3 regions of the Amycolatopsis sp. NBC_00348 genome follow, and region 1 is predicted to be linked to each of the others. Evidence: riboswitches for the same ligand, from Rfam matches in the RefSeq annotation. Region 1 holds a riboswitch; each other region holds the start of a gene.

Region 1 (3,551 bases):
ACGTGCCGCTCGCCGTCGTGGCCGGGCTGGGCGCCTGGTTCGCCGTGCCGGCCACGGCCGGGCACCGCGACACCAAGCTGGACTGGACCAGTGCGCTGCTCAGCTGCGGCGGCGTCGTCGTGCTGGTGCACGCGCTGTCCGAAGCGGCGACGCTGGGCTGGAACTCGTTGTGGGTACTGGGTTTCCTCGCGCTCGCGGTGGTGCTGCTCGGCGCGTTCGTCAGCCGGCAGGCCCGCCACCCGCACCCGCTGCTGCCGCTCGCGGTGGTGCGTGACCGCGCCCGCGCCGTCGCGTACCTGACCGTCGGGACCGCGTCGTTCGGCGCGTTCGGGATGTTCCTGTTCCTGACGTATCAGCTGCAGGTGGTGATGGGCTACGGCGCGCTCGCCGCGGCGCTGGCGTTCCTGCCGACGCTGGGCGCGAACCTCTTCGCCTCGACGCAGCTGTCGGGACGGTTGCTGGCCCGCTTCGGCCCGCGTCCGCTGCTGGCGGGCGGGCTCTTCGTGCTGGCGGGCGGGTTGCTGCTGGCCACCCGGTTGACGCCGGACTCGTCGTACGCCGCGGTGATCCTGCCGATGCAACTGCTGCTGGGCCTGGGCGCCGGGCTGTGCATGCCGGTGGTGCTGAACGTCGCGACCCGCGACGTCGGCGCGCGGGACGCGGGCGCCGCGTCGGCCTTCGTGACGACGTCGCAGCAGGTCGGCGCGTCACTGGGGACGGCGACGCTGAACACGATCGCCACCGCGGCGGCGGCCGGGCTCACGACGTCGACGGCGATCGTCCACGGCTACACAACAGCCGCGGCCTGGGCGGCGGCCCTCGTCGCCATAGCCGCGCTCACCGCACTCCTGCTCCTCCCACGCGGCACCCGCTGAAAGCCGTGAAGGCCTCCTTCCCGGCCATAAGAGCCGGTAAGGAGGCCTTCACGGACGTTCGGGGTCAGGCTGCGGCGACGCCCTGGGGGCCGCGCGCGGTGTGCGTGACGTGGCCGCCGCGCTCGGCGACCCACGCCAGCGCGGCGTCGGCCCGCTCGCCGCGGACGCCGAGGCGGAACCGGCCGACCGGGGTGTCGCCGATCCGGGTCAGGCCGCCGCCGATGGTGGCGAACTCGACGTCGAAGCGGCCCGCGGCCTCGGGCAGCAGCGCGCCGACCGAAGCGAAGCCGACCAGCACGACGTCGACCGAGCGGTCGTAGCGCGAGGACTGCGAGCGGGTGGTCTCGATGGCGGGCAGCAGCGCCTGCGCGGTGCGGCTGGCCGGGTTCGAGATCAGGTCGAGCACGGAGCCACGCTCGACGACGGTGCCGTCTTCGAGCACCGCGACGTCGTCGCACACCCGGCGGACGACGCTCGCGTCCGGCGTCGTGATCACGATGGTGACACCCAGTTCGGCGCGGGCCCGGTCGAGCACGGTGAGCACCGCGCCGGCCTCCTCCGGGTCGATCCCGGCGGTCGGGTCGTCGGCGAGCAGCACCGCGGGGGCCGCGGCCAGCGCCTTCGCGACGGCGACGCGGCGGAGCTGCCCCTCGGTGAGCTCGCCCGGACGCTGCGCGGCGCGCGGGGTCAGGCCGACGAGGTCGAGCAGCGAGCCGACCTTGCTGCGGCGCTGCGGGCCGTCGACGCCCAGCTGCTCCAGCGGGGACGCGATGTTGCCGGCGATGGTGCGCTCGGCGATCAGCTCCGGCTTGGTGCCGACGACGCCGAGCTGGCGGCGGATCTCGCGGAGCCGGCGGCCGTCGAGGGTGCCGGTGTTGAGGCCGTCGAGCCGGACGACACCGCGGTCCGGCCGCTCCTGCAGCGCGATGCACCGGGCGAGGACGGACTTGCCGGAACCGGCCGGGCCGACGACGCCGAACAGTGAGCCGGCCTGGACGTCGACGCTCACGTCCCGCAGCGCGACGACCGGATTTCCGTTGAGGGCAAAGGACTTGGACAGGTTTTCGACGGTGATCACGAAGGCTCCAGAAAACGGGGCGCGCAGATAAGCGCGTCCGGCCGCAAGCGAATGTCCGTCCTCTATGGACGGTGCATGAAGAAGAGGTGTGACGGGTCGAGCAAGCTCAGTTGGAGCGTCGACATGCGGTCACGGAGCGGCGACCCTCGTCGACAACGCGGCGTTTGGTCAGCAGCAGCGGGCGAGCAACCCTCTTCATCGGGACGGCCTCCATCGGTCCTGGCGGTAGCACCTGCCCTGCGGAGGGTGGTTGCTGCGACTTCGGCGAGCCAGGTCTCTCAGTCGCTCGGGATGGACGTACTGAGTAAAACCGATCCCGAGGAGCGAAAGCAAGCCTGTTGGGCCAGATCACACGACTGGAGGTGTCCGAATCGCGGGAACAGCACTCAGGAAGACTTATTTCGCCGCGACGCGCACGCTCCGGCGTCGGCGGGCACCGTCAGTTCCACTGAGGACGCGTCACCGGACGGCGGCGAGCCGGGCGAAGTCGTGCACGTCCAGCTGCTCACCGCGGGTCTTCGGGTCGATCCCGGCGGCCACCAGCAGCTCGCCGGCCCGCTCGGCCGACCCCGCCCAGCCGGCGAGCGCGGCGCGGAGGGTCTTCCTGCGTTGTGAGAACGCGGCGTCCACGAGACCGAACAGCCGATCCCGGTCCTCGGACGCCGGCGTCTCCCCGCGCTCGAACGCGACGAGCGCGGAATCGACGTTGGGTACCGGCCAGAACACCGAGCGTGGCACGGCGGCGACCTTGCGCGCCGGGCCGTACCAGGCGAGCTTGACGCTCGGGACGCCGTAGATCCGGCTGCCCGGGCCCGCGGCCATCCGGTCGGCGACCTCGGTCTGGACCATCACGAGGCCGGACTTGAGGGAGGGCACCTCGGCGAGCAGGTGCAGCACGACCGGCACGGCGACGTTGTAGGGCAGGTTGGCCACGAGCGCGGTGGGCGCGGCGGGCAGGTCGGCGTTCGAGACGCGCATGGCGTCGGCCTCGAGGACGTCCAGCCGGCCCGCGACGTCCGGCCCGCGTTCGGCGACGGTCTTCGGCAGCCGTTCGGCGAGCTTGCGATCGATCTCGACGGCCACGACCCGCGCCCCGGCGGCGAGCAGCCCGAGAGTCAGGGACCCGAGCCCGGGCCCGACCTCGAGGACGACGTCGTCCGGCCCGAGGTGCGCGAGGTCGACGATCCGCCGCACGGTGTTGGGATCGTGCACGAAGTTCTGCCCGAGCTTCTTGGTCGGCCGCACGTCCAGCTCGGCCGCCAGCCCGCGGATCTCGGCAGGTCCCAACAGTTCAACCACCGGACGAGCCTACCCAGGACAACCCGGCCCCCTCTGCACGCCCGCCCGGAGTCCCACACCCCAGCGGGTCGACCCACGTACCCGGCCAGTCGACCCACGTACCTGGACGGTCGACTCGCGTACCTGGACGGTCGGCTCGCGTACCCAGACGGTCGGCTCGCATACCCAGACGGTCGGCTCGCGTGATCAGCAGGCCGACACGCGTGATCAGCAGGCCGACACGCGTGATTGAGCGGTCAACACGCGTGATTGAGTGGTCGACACACGTGATTGAGTGGTCGACACACGTGATCGCAGGC
Region 2 (3,551 bases), 4.2 Mb from region 1:
GTGCTGCTGCTGGCCCGGCCGATCTCGGTGGTGCTCTCGATGCTGCCGTTCCGGCTGCCGTGGCGGGAACAGGCGTTCCTGTCGTGGGCCGGCCTGCGCGGCGCGGTGCCGATCGTGCTGGCGATGATCCCGCTGTCGGAGGGCCTGCCGGGCGCCCAGCGCCTGGTCGACGCGGTGTTCGTGCTGGTCATCGTGCTGACACTGCTCCAGGGCGCGACCCTCGGCCCGCTCGCGCGCTGGCTCGGGCTGTCGAAGAAGTCCGAGGCGTACGAGATCGACGTCGACTCCGCACCACTGGACGAGCTGGGCGCCGAGCTGCTGCAGGTCCGCATCCAGCCGGGCTCGAAGCTGCACGGCGTCTACCTCTCGGAGCTGCGCTTGCCGGTGGGCGCGACGGTGAGCCTGGTCGTGCGCGCGGGCTCGGGCTTCACACCGCAGAAGACGAGCCGCCTGCAGGAGCACGACCAGCTCCTGGTGGTCACGACAGCCACGGCCCGCGACGACGCCGAGCGCCGGCTGCGCGCGGTGGACCGCGCCGGCCGCCTGGCCCGCTGGCGCGGCGAGTCGGGCATCTGACGCGGTTCGCGGTTTGCCGGCTGGTGCCCGCTCTGTCTCGCGGCGATGTCGCTCGCTGGGGTGGTTGGTGATCGAGTCGGGCCGCTGGGTCGCGCGGGTCGTGGCTGATCGGATGCTCGATCTTGCCGGTGTGTCGCCCGCGTCGGTTTGCTTGAGGTGAGCGGGGCTGATCGCAGGTTGCTTGCTCGGGCCACCGTGCCGTCTGCGTCGGCTTTGCGGTGAGCGGGGCCGATCGCGGGTTGCCTGCTTGGCCACTGTGCGGTCCGCTGGGGTCGCCGGCGCTGCGAGTCGGACCGCTGGCTCGTTCGCGGGTTGGGCGGAACCGTGTCCGCTCGGCTCGGCATCGCCGCCGGGCTGTCCGCGTCGGTTTGCTTGAGGTGAGCGGCGTCGATCGCGGGTTGCCCGCTTGGCCACCGTGCCGTCTGCTGCGCTCGGCGGTCGCGAGCCCGGCCGGCCGCGAGTTGTCCACATCCACTCCAGTTGTCCACAGATTTCCGGCGCGCACGTTTTTGCAGGTCAGCGGCGGTAGACTGGACAGGGGACGCCCCCCAGGGAGTGGTGGGGGCTGCGTTCGGGGCGGCCCGTTGTCCGGTGCCTGTCCGCTCTTCGCGTCGACCTGGTGATCTTTTCCCGTGAGGGTGAGTGATCCTCACAAAAACCTCACCTGATCTTCCCTGCGTTCCCTCTTTTGGCTTACTCTGCGCTCCATTAATTACCTCGAATGGGTGAACGTAGAGCCAAAGGAGTACGCCGGGTGACGAAGCGATACGTGCGTGGGGCCGGGCTGGTCGCGGGGATCGTCCTGGGTGTGGGGCTCGCCGCCGCTCCGGGGGCGGCCGCTGAGGTGGGGCCCTTTCCGGTGCTGGCGCTGCCGTTCAAGGCCGGCCAGCAGGTGTACTCCGCCGGCATCCACTCCGACGATGGCAGCACCGGCGTCGAGAACGCCCTCGACCTCAGCCCGGCCGACAAGACCGTGCGGGCGCCGCTGGCCGGGACCGTGCACCTGCAGCACTGCGCGGGCGGTGACTGGGTGACCATCGACCACGCCGGCGGGTGGCGCACCGGGTACTACCACATGGAAGGCATCAAGGTCACCGACGGTGAGCAGGTCGAGGCCGGCGACGTGCTCGGCTCGACCGGCAACGCCCTGCCGTGTGGTGGCAGCAGCACCGGGGCCCACGTGCACTTCACACTGTGGACACTGCCGGACGCGGCCGACTGGGACGGTCTCGCCTACAGCCAGGTCTCGACCACCGTCGCGGCGGCGCACGGTGAGCCGATCGACGGGAAGACGTTGGGCGGCTGGCTGTTCACGGCGGGCGCGGACCAGTACGCCGGCACCGCGACGCACCTCTCGGACCACGCCGTGACGCAGCTCCCGGGCCGTTTCCGCGCGAAGATCTGACGCTTCTCCATTCCTGCTCGACTTGTGGTCGGTGTCTCAGAATGTGCGGTGGGGGCTGGTCGTCACGCCGATTCTCGGTTACCTTTTGAATCAGGTCATGAGTGCCAGCGTCAAGCCCCGGCTTGCTGGCCGGCAACCCTCCTACCGCGGTGGGGTGCCCCGGGTGAAGACCGGGCCGGTCGCGCCGTGCGACCGGCAAGCGCGGGCCCCTCGCCGGGGCCCCCCGGAACGCCGAGGAGGCTAACGATGACTCTCGCCATCGACCGCACCAGCACACAGACCCAGGAAACCCTTGCGTCCCAAGGGATCCCCACGGTCGCTGGTGCCTCGCTGCGAGTTCCGCTCGTCACCGGCGGAGACATCGGCTACGCCAATCTCGACCACGCGGCCAGCGCGCCCTGTCTCGACGCCGTCCGCGTGGCCGTCGACGAGTTCCTGCCCTGGTACGCGAGCGTCCACCGCGGCGCGGGCTTCGCCTCGCAGGTCTCGACCAAGCTCTACGAGCGCACCCGCGCCACGCTGCGCAGCTTCGTCGGCGCGCGCCGGACCGACACGGTCGTGTTCACCCGCAACACCACCGACTCCTTCAACCTGCTCGCCCGCAGCCTCCCGCCGCGCACCGCGGTGATCGTGTTCGACACCGAGCACCACGCCGCGCTGCTGCCGTGGCAGGGGCCGAACGTCCGGCGCCTGCCGACCCCGCGCACCCGGCTCGCGGCGGTGTCCGCTGTGGACGAAGCCCTCGCGGAATCCCCGCAGGGGCCGCGTTTGGTGGTCCTCACCGGAGCGTCCAATGTGACCGGTGAGCTGCTTCCGGTGGCGGAGATCGCCGCGGTGGCCCGCCGGCACGGCGCCCGCATCGCCCTCGACGCCGCCCAGCTCGCGCCGCACCGCAGGATCGCCATGCAGGACCTGGACGTCGACTACGTCGCCCTCTCCGGCCACAAGCTGTACGCGCCCTTCGGTGCGGGCGCGCTGATCGGCCGCGCCGACTGGCTGCGCGCCGCCCGGCCCTACCTCGCCGGCGGCGGCGCGACCAAGCTCGTCACCGAGGACGCCGTCGTCTGGAACACCGGCCCGGAGCGGCACGAAGCCGGTTCGCCCAACACCGTCGGCGTGTACGCGCTCGGCGTCGCCTGCGAAACCCTGAGCCGCAACTGGGCCGCCGTCGAAGCGCACGAGCAGGCCCTGCTCGTGCGGCTGCGCAGGGGCCTCGAAGGCATCCCGGGCTGCTCCGAGCTGCGGCTGTTCGACGCGCCGGTCGACCGCGTCGGCACGGTCAGCTTCGTCGTCGCCGGCTTCGACCCCGGCTGGCTCGCGGCGGTTCTCTCGGCGGAGTACGGCATCGGCGTCCGCGACGGCGCCTTTTGCGCCCACATCGCGGCCAAGCGCCTGATCGGCGTCACCGGCGGCGAAGGGCAGCAGGCGGTGCGCGTCAGCCTCGGCCTGGGCAGCACCGAGGAGCACGTGGATCGCGTGCTGCTGGCGCTGCGCCAGATCGTCGCCCGCGGCGCGCGCTGGGGGTACACGAAGGCGGGTGGCCGCTGGGCCCCGGTCGGCGACCCGCGGG
Region 3 (3,551 bases), 3.9 Mb from region 1:
GGCCACCCGAGCAAGTCCACAGTGGACACTCTGACGGCGTTGGGCGCCTTGGTGACCCGGACCGACGTCGACGGCGACACAGCTGTGGTCCCGGACCCGTCAGGCCCGGCGATAGCCCGCCGGGGCGAACCGCGCGGCCCGCCTCACCGCTGACTTCCGTTGCCCGGCAACGCGTTCCCGCCGGGGCGCGCGTGGCTAGCCCCGGCGGGGAGACGTCAGTAGCCGAGGGCCTTGTTCACGGCCGCGGCCGAAGCCGGCACGGTCGCCTTGGGGCCGACGTGGTTCTCGATGGCGTCGAGGGTCTTGAGGCCGTCGCCGGTGATGAGGAGCACCGTCTCGGCGTCCGGGTCCAGCTTGCCCGTCTCGATGAGCTTCTTCGCCGTGGCGACGGTGACCCCGCCGGCCGTCTCGGTGAAGATGCCCTCGGTGCGGGCCAGCAGCCGGATGCCTTCGACGACCTCTTCGTCGGTGACGTCCTCGATCGAGCCGCCGGTGCGGTTGACGATGTCGAGCACGTACGGGCCGTCGGCCGGGTTGCCGATCGCCAGCGAGCGGGCGATGGTGTCCGGCTTCACCGGCTGGACGACGTCCTGGCCGGCGCGGAACGCGGCCGAGACCGGCGAGCAGCCGGTGGCCTGGGCGCCGAACACCTTGTACGGGCTGGCGTCCACCAGGCCGAGCTGGCCCAGCTCGCGGAATCCCTTGTCCACCTTGGTGAGCTGTGAACCGGAGGCGATCGGCACGACGATCTGCGGCGGGATCCGCCAGCCGAGCTGCTCGGCGACCTCGAAGGCGAGTGTCTTCGAGCCTTCGGAGTAGTACGGGCGGACGTTGACGTTCACGAAGGCCCAGCTCGGGTGCTCACCGGCCAGTTCGGTGGCGAGCCGGTTGACGTCGTCGTAGTTGCCGTCGACGGCGATCAGGTCACCGTCGTACACCGCGGTGGTGAGGATCTTGGCGCGCTCGAGGGACTTGGGGATCAGCACGACCGACTTCCAGCCCGCGCGCGCCGCCGCGGCGGCGACGGCGTTGGCCAGGTTGCCGGTCGAGGGACAGGCGAGCACCTCGAAGCCGAACTCGCGGGCCGCGGCCAGCGCGACGGCGACCACGCGGTCCTTGAACGAGTGCGTCGGGTTGCCGGTGTCGTCCTTGACCCACAGGCGCTTGAGGCCGAGCTCCTTGGCCAGGCGGTCGGCGCGGATCAGCCGCGTCGAGCCGGGCTCGGTGTTCGGGATCTCTTCGATGTTGGACGGAACCGGGAGGAGCTTCTTGTAGCGCCAGATGTTCTTGGGGCCGGCCTCGATGTCTTCGCGGCGGACGCGGCCGAAGTCGTAGGCGACCTCGAGCGGCGAGAAGTCTTCGGCGGAGACGAACTCGGGGGCGAGCGGCTGCCGGTGGCCCTCTTCCTTCGACACCAGTTCGACGGCCGGTCCGAGATCCGGGGTCTTGGTGGTGGAGGTCGTGCCGAGGGTTGCGGTCATCGCGAGGTTCCTTCCTCATCTGCCCCGCCGAAGCGGGCCGGAATTGGCACCGTGGTCGTCAGCTATCCCGCGATCGCGGGATGACAGGCTGTACGCCGGTTGCCGGGGCTTCGTCGGGCCGTTCCCTCTGCCCCTCTGGATGAGCGGTATTCAGTTGTCGGAGCGCGCGAGAAAGCGCGCCGCCTCCAGGACACCGTACGACATGGCACTCGGGCCGTGCCATGGTGGCCGCTCGACATCACCGGAGCGGGCGCACGAAGCAGCAAGTGAGAAGATTCCCGGGTGACCGCGCAAGCCACCGCCCCGGCCCCGCTCCACCTGGTCCTGGGTGAGGAAGAACTGCTGATCGAGCGGGCCGTCCGCGAGACGCTGGCCGCGTCCCGCGCGATCGACGCGACGGCCGAGCTGACGCGGGCCCGGGTGTCCGATCTCACAGCTCCCGAGCTGGCCGAACTCGTCAGCCCGTCGCTGTTCAGCGAAGGCCGGGTGATCGTCCTCGAGTCGGCGCAGGACATCTCGCAGGAGCTGGCCGACGCCGTGACGTCGTACCTGAAGGACCCGGCGGCCGGGATCGTGCTCGTCGTCGTGCACACCGGCGGCGGGCGCAGCAAGGCGGGCAAGACGCTCCCGGCGGTGCTGAAGAAGGCCGGCGCCGAGGTGACGGAGTGCCCGAAGCTGACCAAGCCCGCCGAGCGGGAGCAGTTCGTGCGCCACGAGGTGCGCCGGGCCGGCGGCAAGATCGACCCGGCCGGGGTCGCGGCGCTCATCGACGCCGTGGGCTCCGACCTGCGGGAACTCTCCTCGGCCGCGATGCAGCTCGTCGCGGACGCCGGCGGGGCGGTCGACGCGGACGCGGTCCACCGCTACCACCGCGGCCGCGCCGACGTGACCGGGTTCGCGGTGGCCGAGAAGGCGGTGAGCGGTGACCGCGCGGCCGCCCTGGAGTCGCTGCGCTGGGCGATGCAGCTCGGCGTCCCGTACGTCCTGGTCGCCGACGCGCTGGCCGACGCGGTCCGCACGATCGCCCGCGTCTCCGGCGCGGGCCGCGGCAACCCGAACCAGCTGGCCGGGGAGCTGGGCATGCCGCCGTGGAAGGTCCGCAAGGCCCAGGGCCAGTCCCGCGGCTGGAACCAGGACGGCCTCGCCACGGCGATGCGGGTGGTCGCCCGGCTGAACGCCGAGGTCAAGGGCGTCGCGGCGGACCCGGGTTACGCGCTGGAACGCGCGGTCCTGCAGGTGGCGGCGGCCAAGGGCGACCGCTGAACATGAAGAAAGCCCCGGCCGGGGCCGGGGCTTCTCCAGAGATCAGCTCGCTCAGAGCGAGTTGACGCGCTTCGCGAGCGCCGACTTCTTGTTGGCGGCCTGGTTGGCGTGGATGACGCCCTTCGAGACGGCCTTGTCCAGCTTCTGGGCGGCGTCGCGCTGCAGCTCGACGGCCTTGGCCTTGTCACCGGAGTCAGCGGCTTCGCGGACCTTGCGGATCGCGGTCTTCACCGAGGACCGGATCGCCTGGTTGCGCTGACGCGCCTTCTCGTTCGTGGTGATGCGCTTGATCTGCGACTTGATGTTGGCCATGAGGCGCTCCTGCTTTCACTCGGTGAGATTCGCCGCCGCGCTGGTGTGGCCCCGCTGAAGCGGGTTTCCTCCATGACGGAATGCCGCACGGCAACGAGCAACAACTTTAACAGCCCGGCCCCGGCCCGCCGCGAGCGCGTCCGGCCGGGCGTGGATCACCGGGAGTACGGTGGACGGCGGTAGTGCCTAGGGTTCCGTCACCGGTCCGCCCCAGCCAGCAGGACAACCAGGAACCGGTGGGTCTGGTCCGAGCGGCACCGTCGGCGGGTCCGGAAGTCCCGCCGTTCATCTGACGGGGCAAAAGCCTGGAGGACCCGGTTTCGCGCGCGCGAAACCCGTAAGGGGTCCCTGTGAACACCACCGCACTGTCCTTCGTCGTCGTCGCGGCCGTCGTGCACGCCGCGTGGAACCTCGCCGCCAAGCGGGTCCGCTCCGGCGGCACCCAGTTCGTCTGGCTCTACTACACGGTTTCCGCCGTCGCCCTGCTGCCGGTGA

The links. A riboswitch is a leader RNA that binds a small molecule or an ion and turns the genes downstream of it on or off. The one in region 1 is predicted to bind S-adenosylmethionine.
Region 2: linked by a shared signal. The riboswitch ahead of OHS58_RS03010 (aminotransferase class V-fold PLP-dependent enzyme) and the one ahead of OHS58_RS31045 (methionine ABC transporter ATP-binding protein) in region 1 are both predicted to bind S-adenosylmethionine.
Region 3: linked by a shared signal. The riboswitch ahead of thrC (threonine synthase) and the one ahead of OHS58_RS31045 (methionine ABC transporter ATP-binding protein) in region 1 are both predicted to bind S-adenosylmethionine.

What each region holds. Positions count from the first base shown of each region.
Region 1 is NZ_CP107994.1:7,111,082-7,114,632, forward strand. Features, by position in the region: gene OHS58_RS31040 (DHA2 family efflux MFS transporter permease subunit) at 1-875, shown strand, start outside; gene OHS58_RS31045 (methionine ABC transporter ATP-binding protein) at 940-1,953, opposite strand; SAM riboswitch class I at 2,161-2,251, opposite strand; gene rsmA (16S rRNA (adenine(1518)-N(6)/adenine(1519)-N(6))-dimethyltransferase RsmA) at 2,413-3,252, opposite strand.
Region 2 is NZ_CP107994.1:626,643-630,193, forward strand. Features, by position in the region: gene OHS58_RS03000 (potassium/proton antiporter) at 1-576, shown strand, start outside; gene OHS58_RS03005 (M23 family metallopeptidase) at 1,331-1,981, shown strand; SAM riboswitch class IV at 2,075-2,189, shown strand; gene OHS58_RS03010 (aminotransferase class V-fold PLP-dependent enzyme) at 2,228-3,551, shown strand, end outside.
Region 3 is NZ_CP107994.1:285,112-288,662, forward strand. Features, by position in the region: gene OHS58_RS01205 (ComEC/Rec2 family competence protein) at 1-153, shown strand, start outside; gene thrC (threonine synthase) at 216-1,481, opposite strand; SAM riboswitch class I at 1,494-1,627, opposite strand; gene holA (DNA polymerase III subunit delta) at 1,764-2,744, shown strand; gene rpsT (30S ribosomal protein S20) at 2,796-3,056, opposite strand; gene OHS58_RS01225 (DMT family transporter) at 3,407-3,551, shown strand, end outside.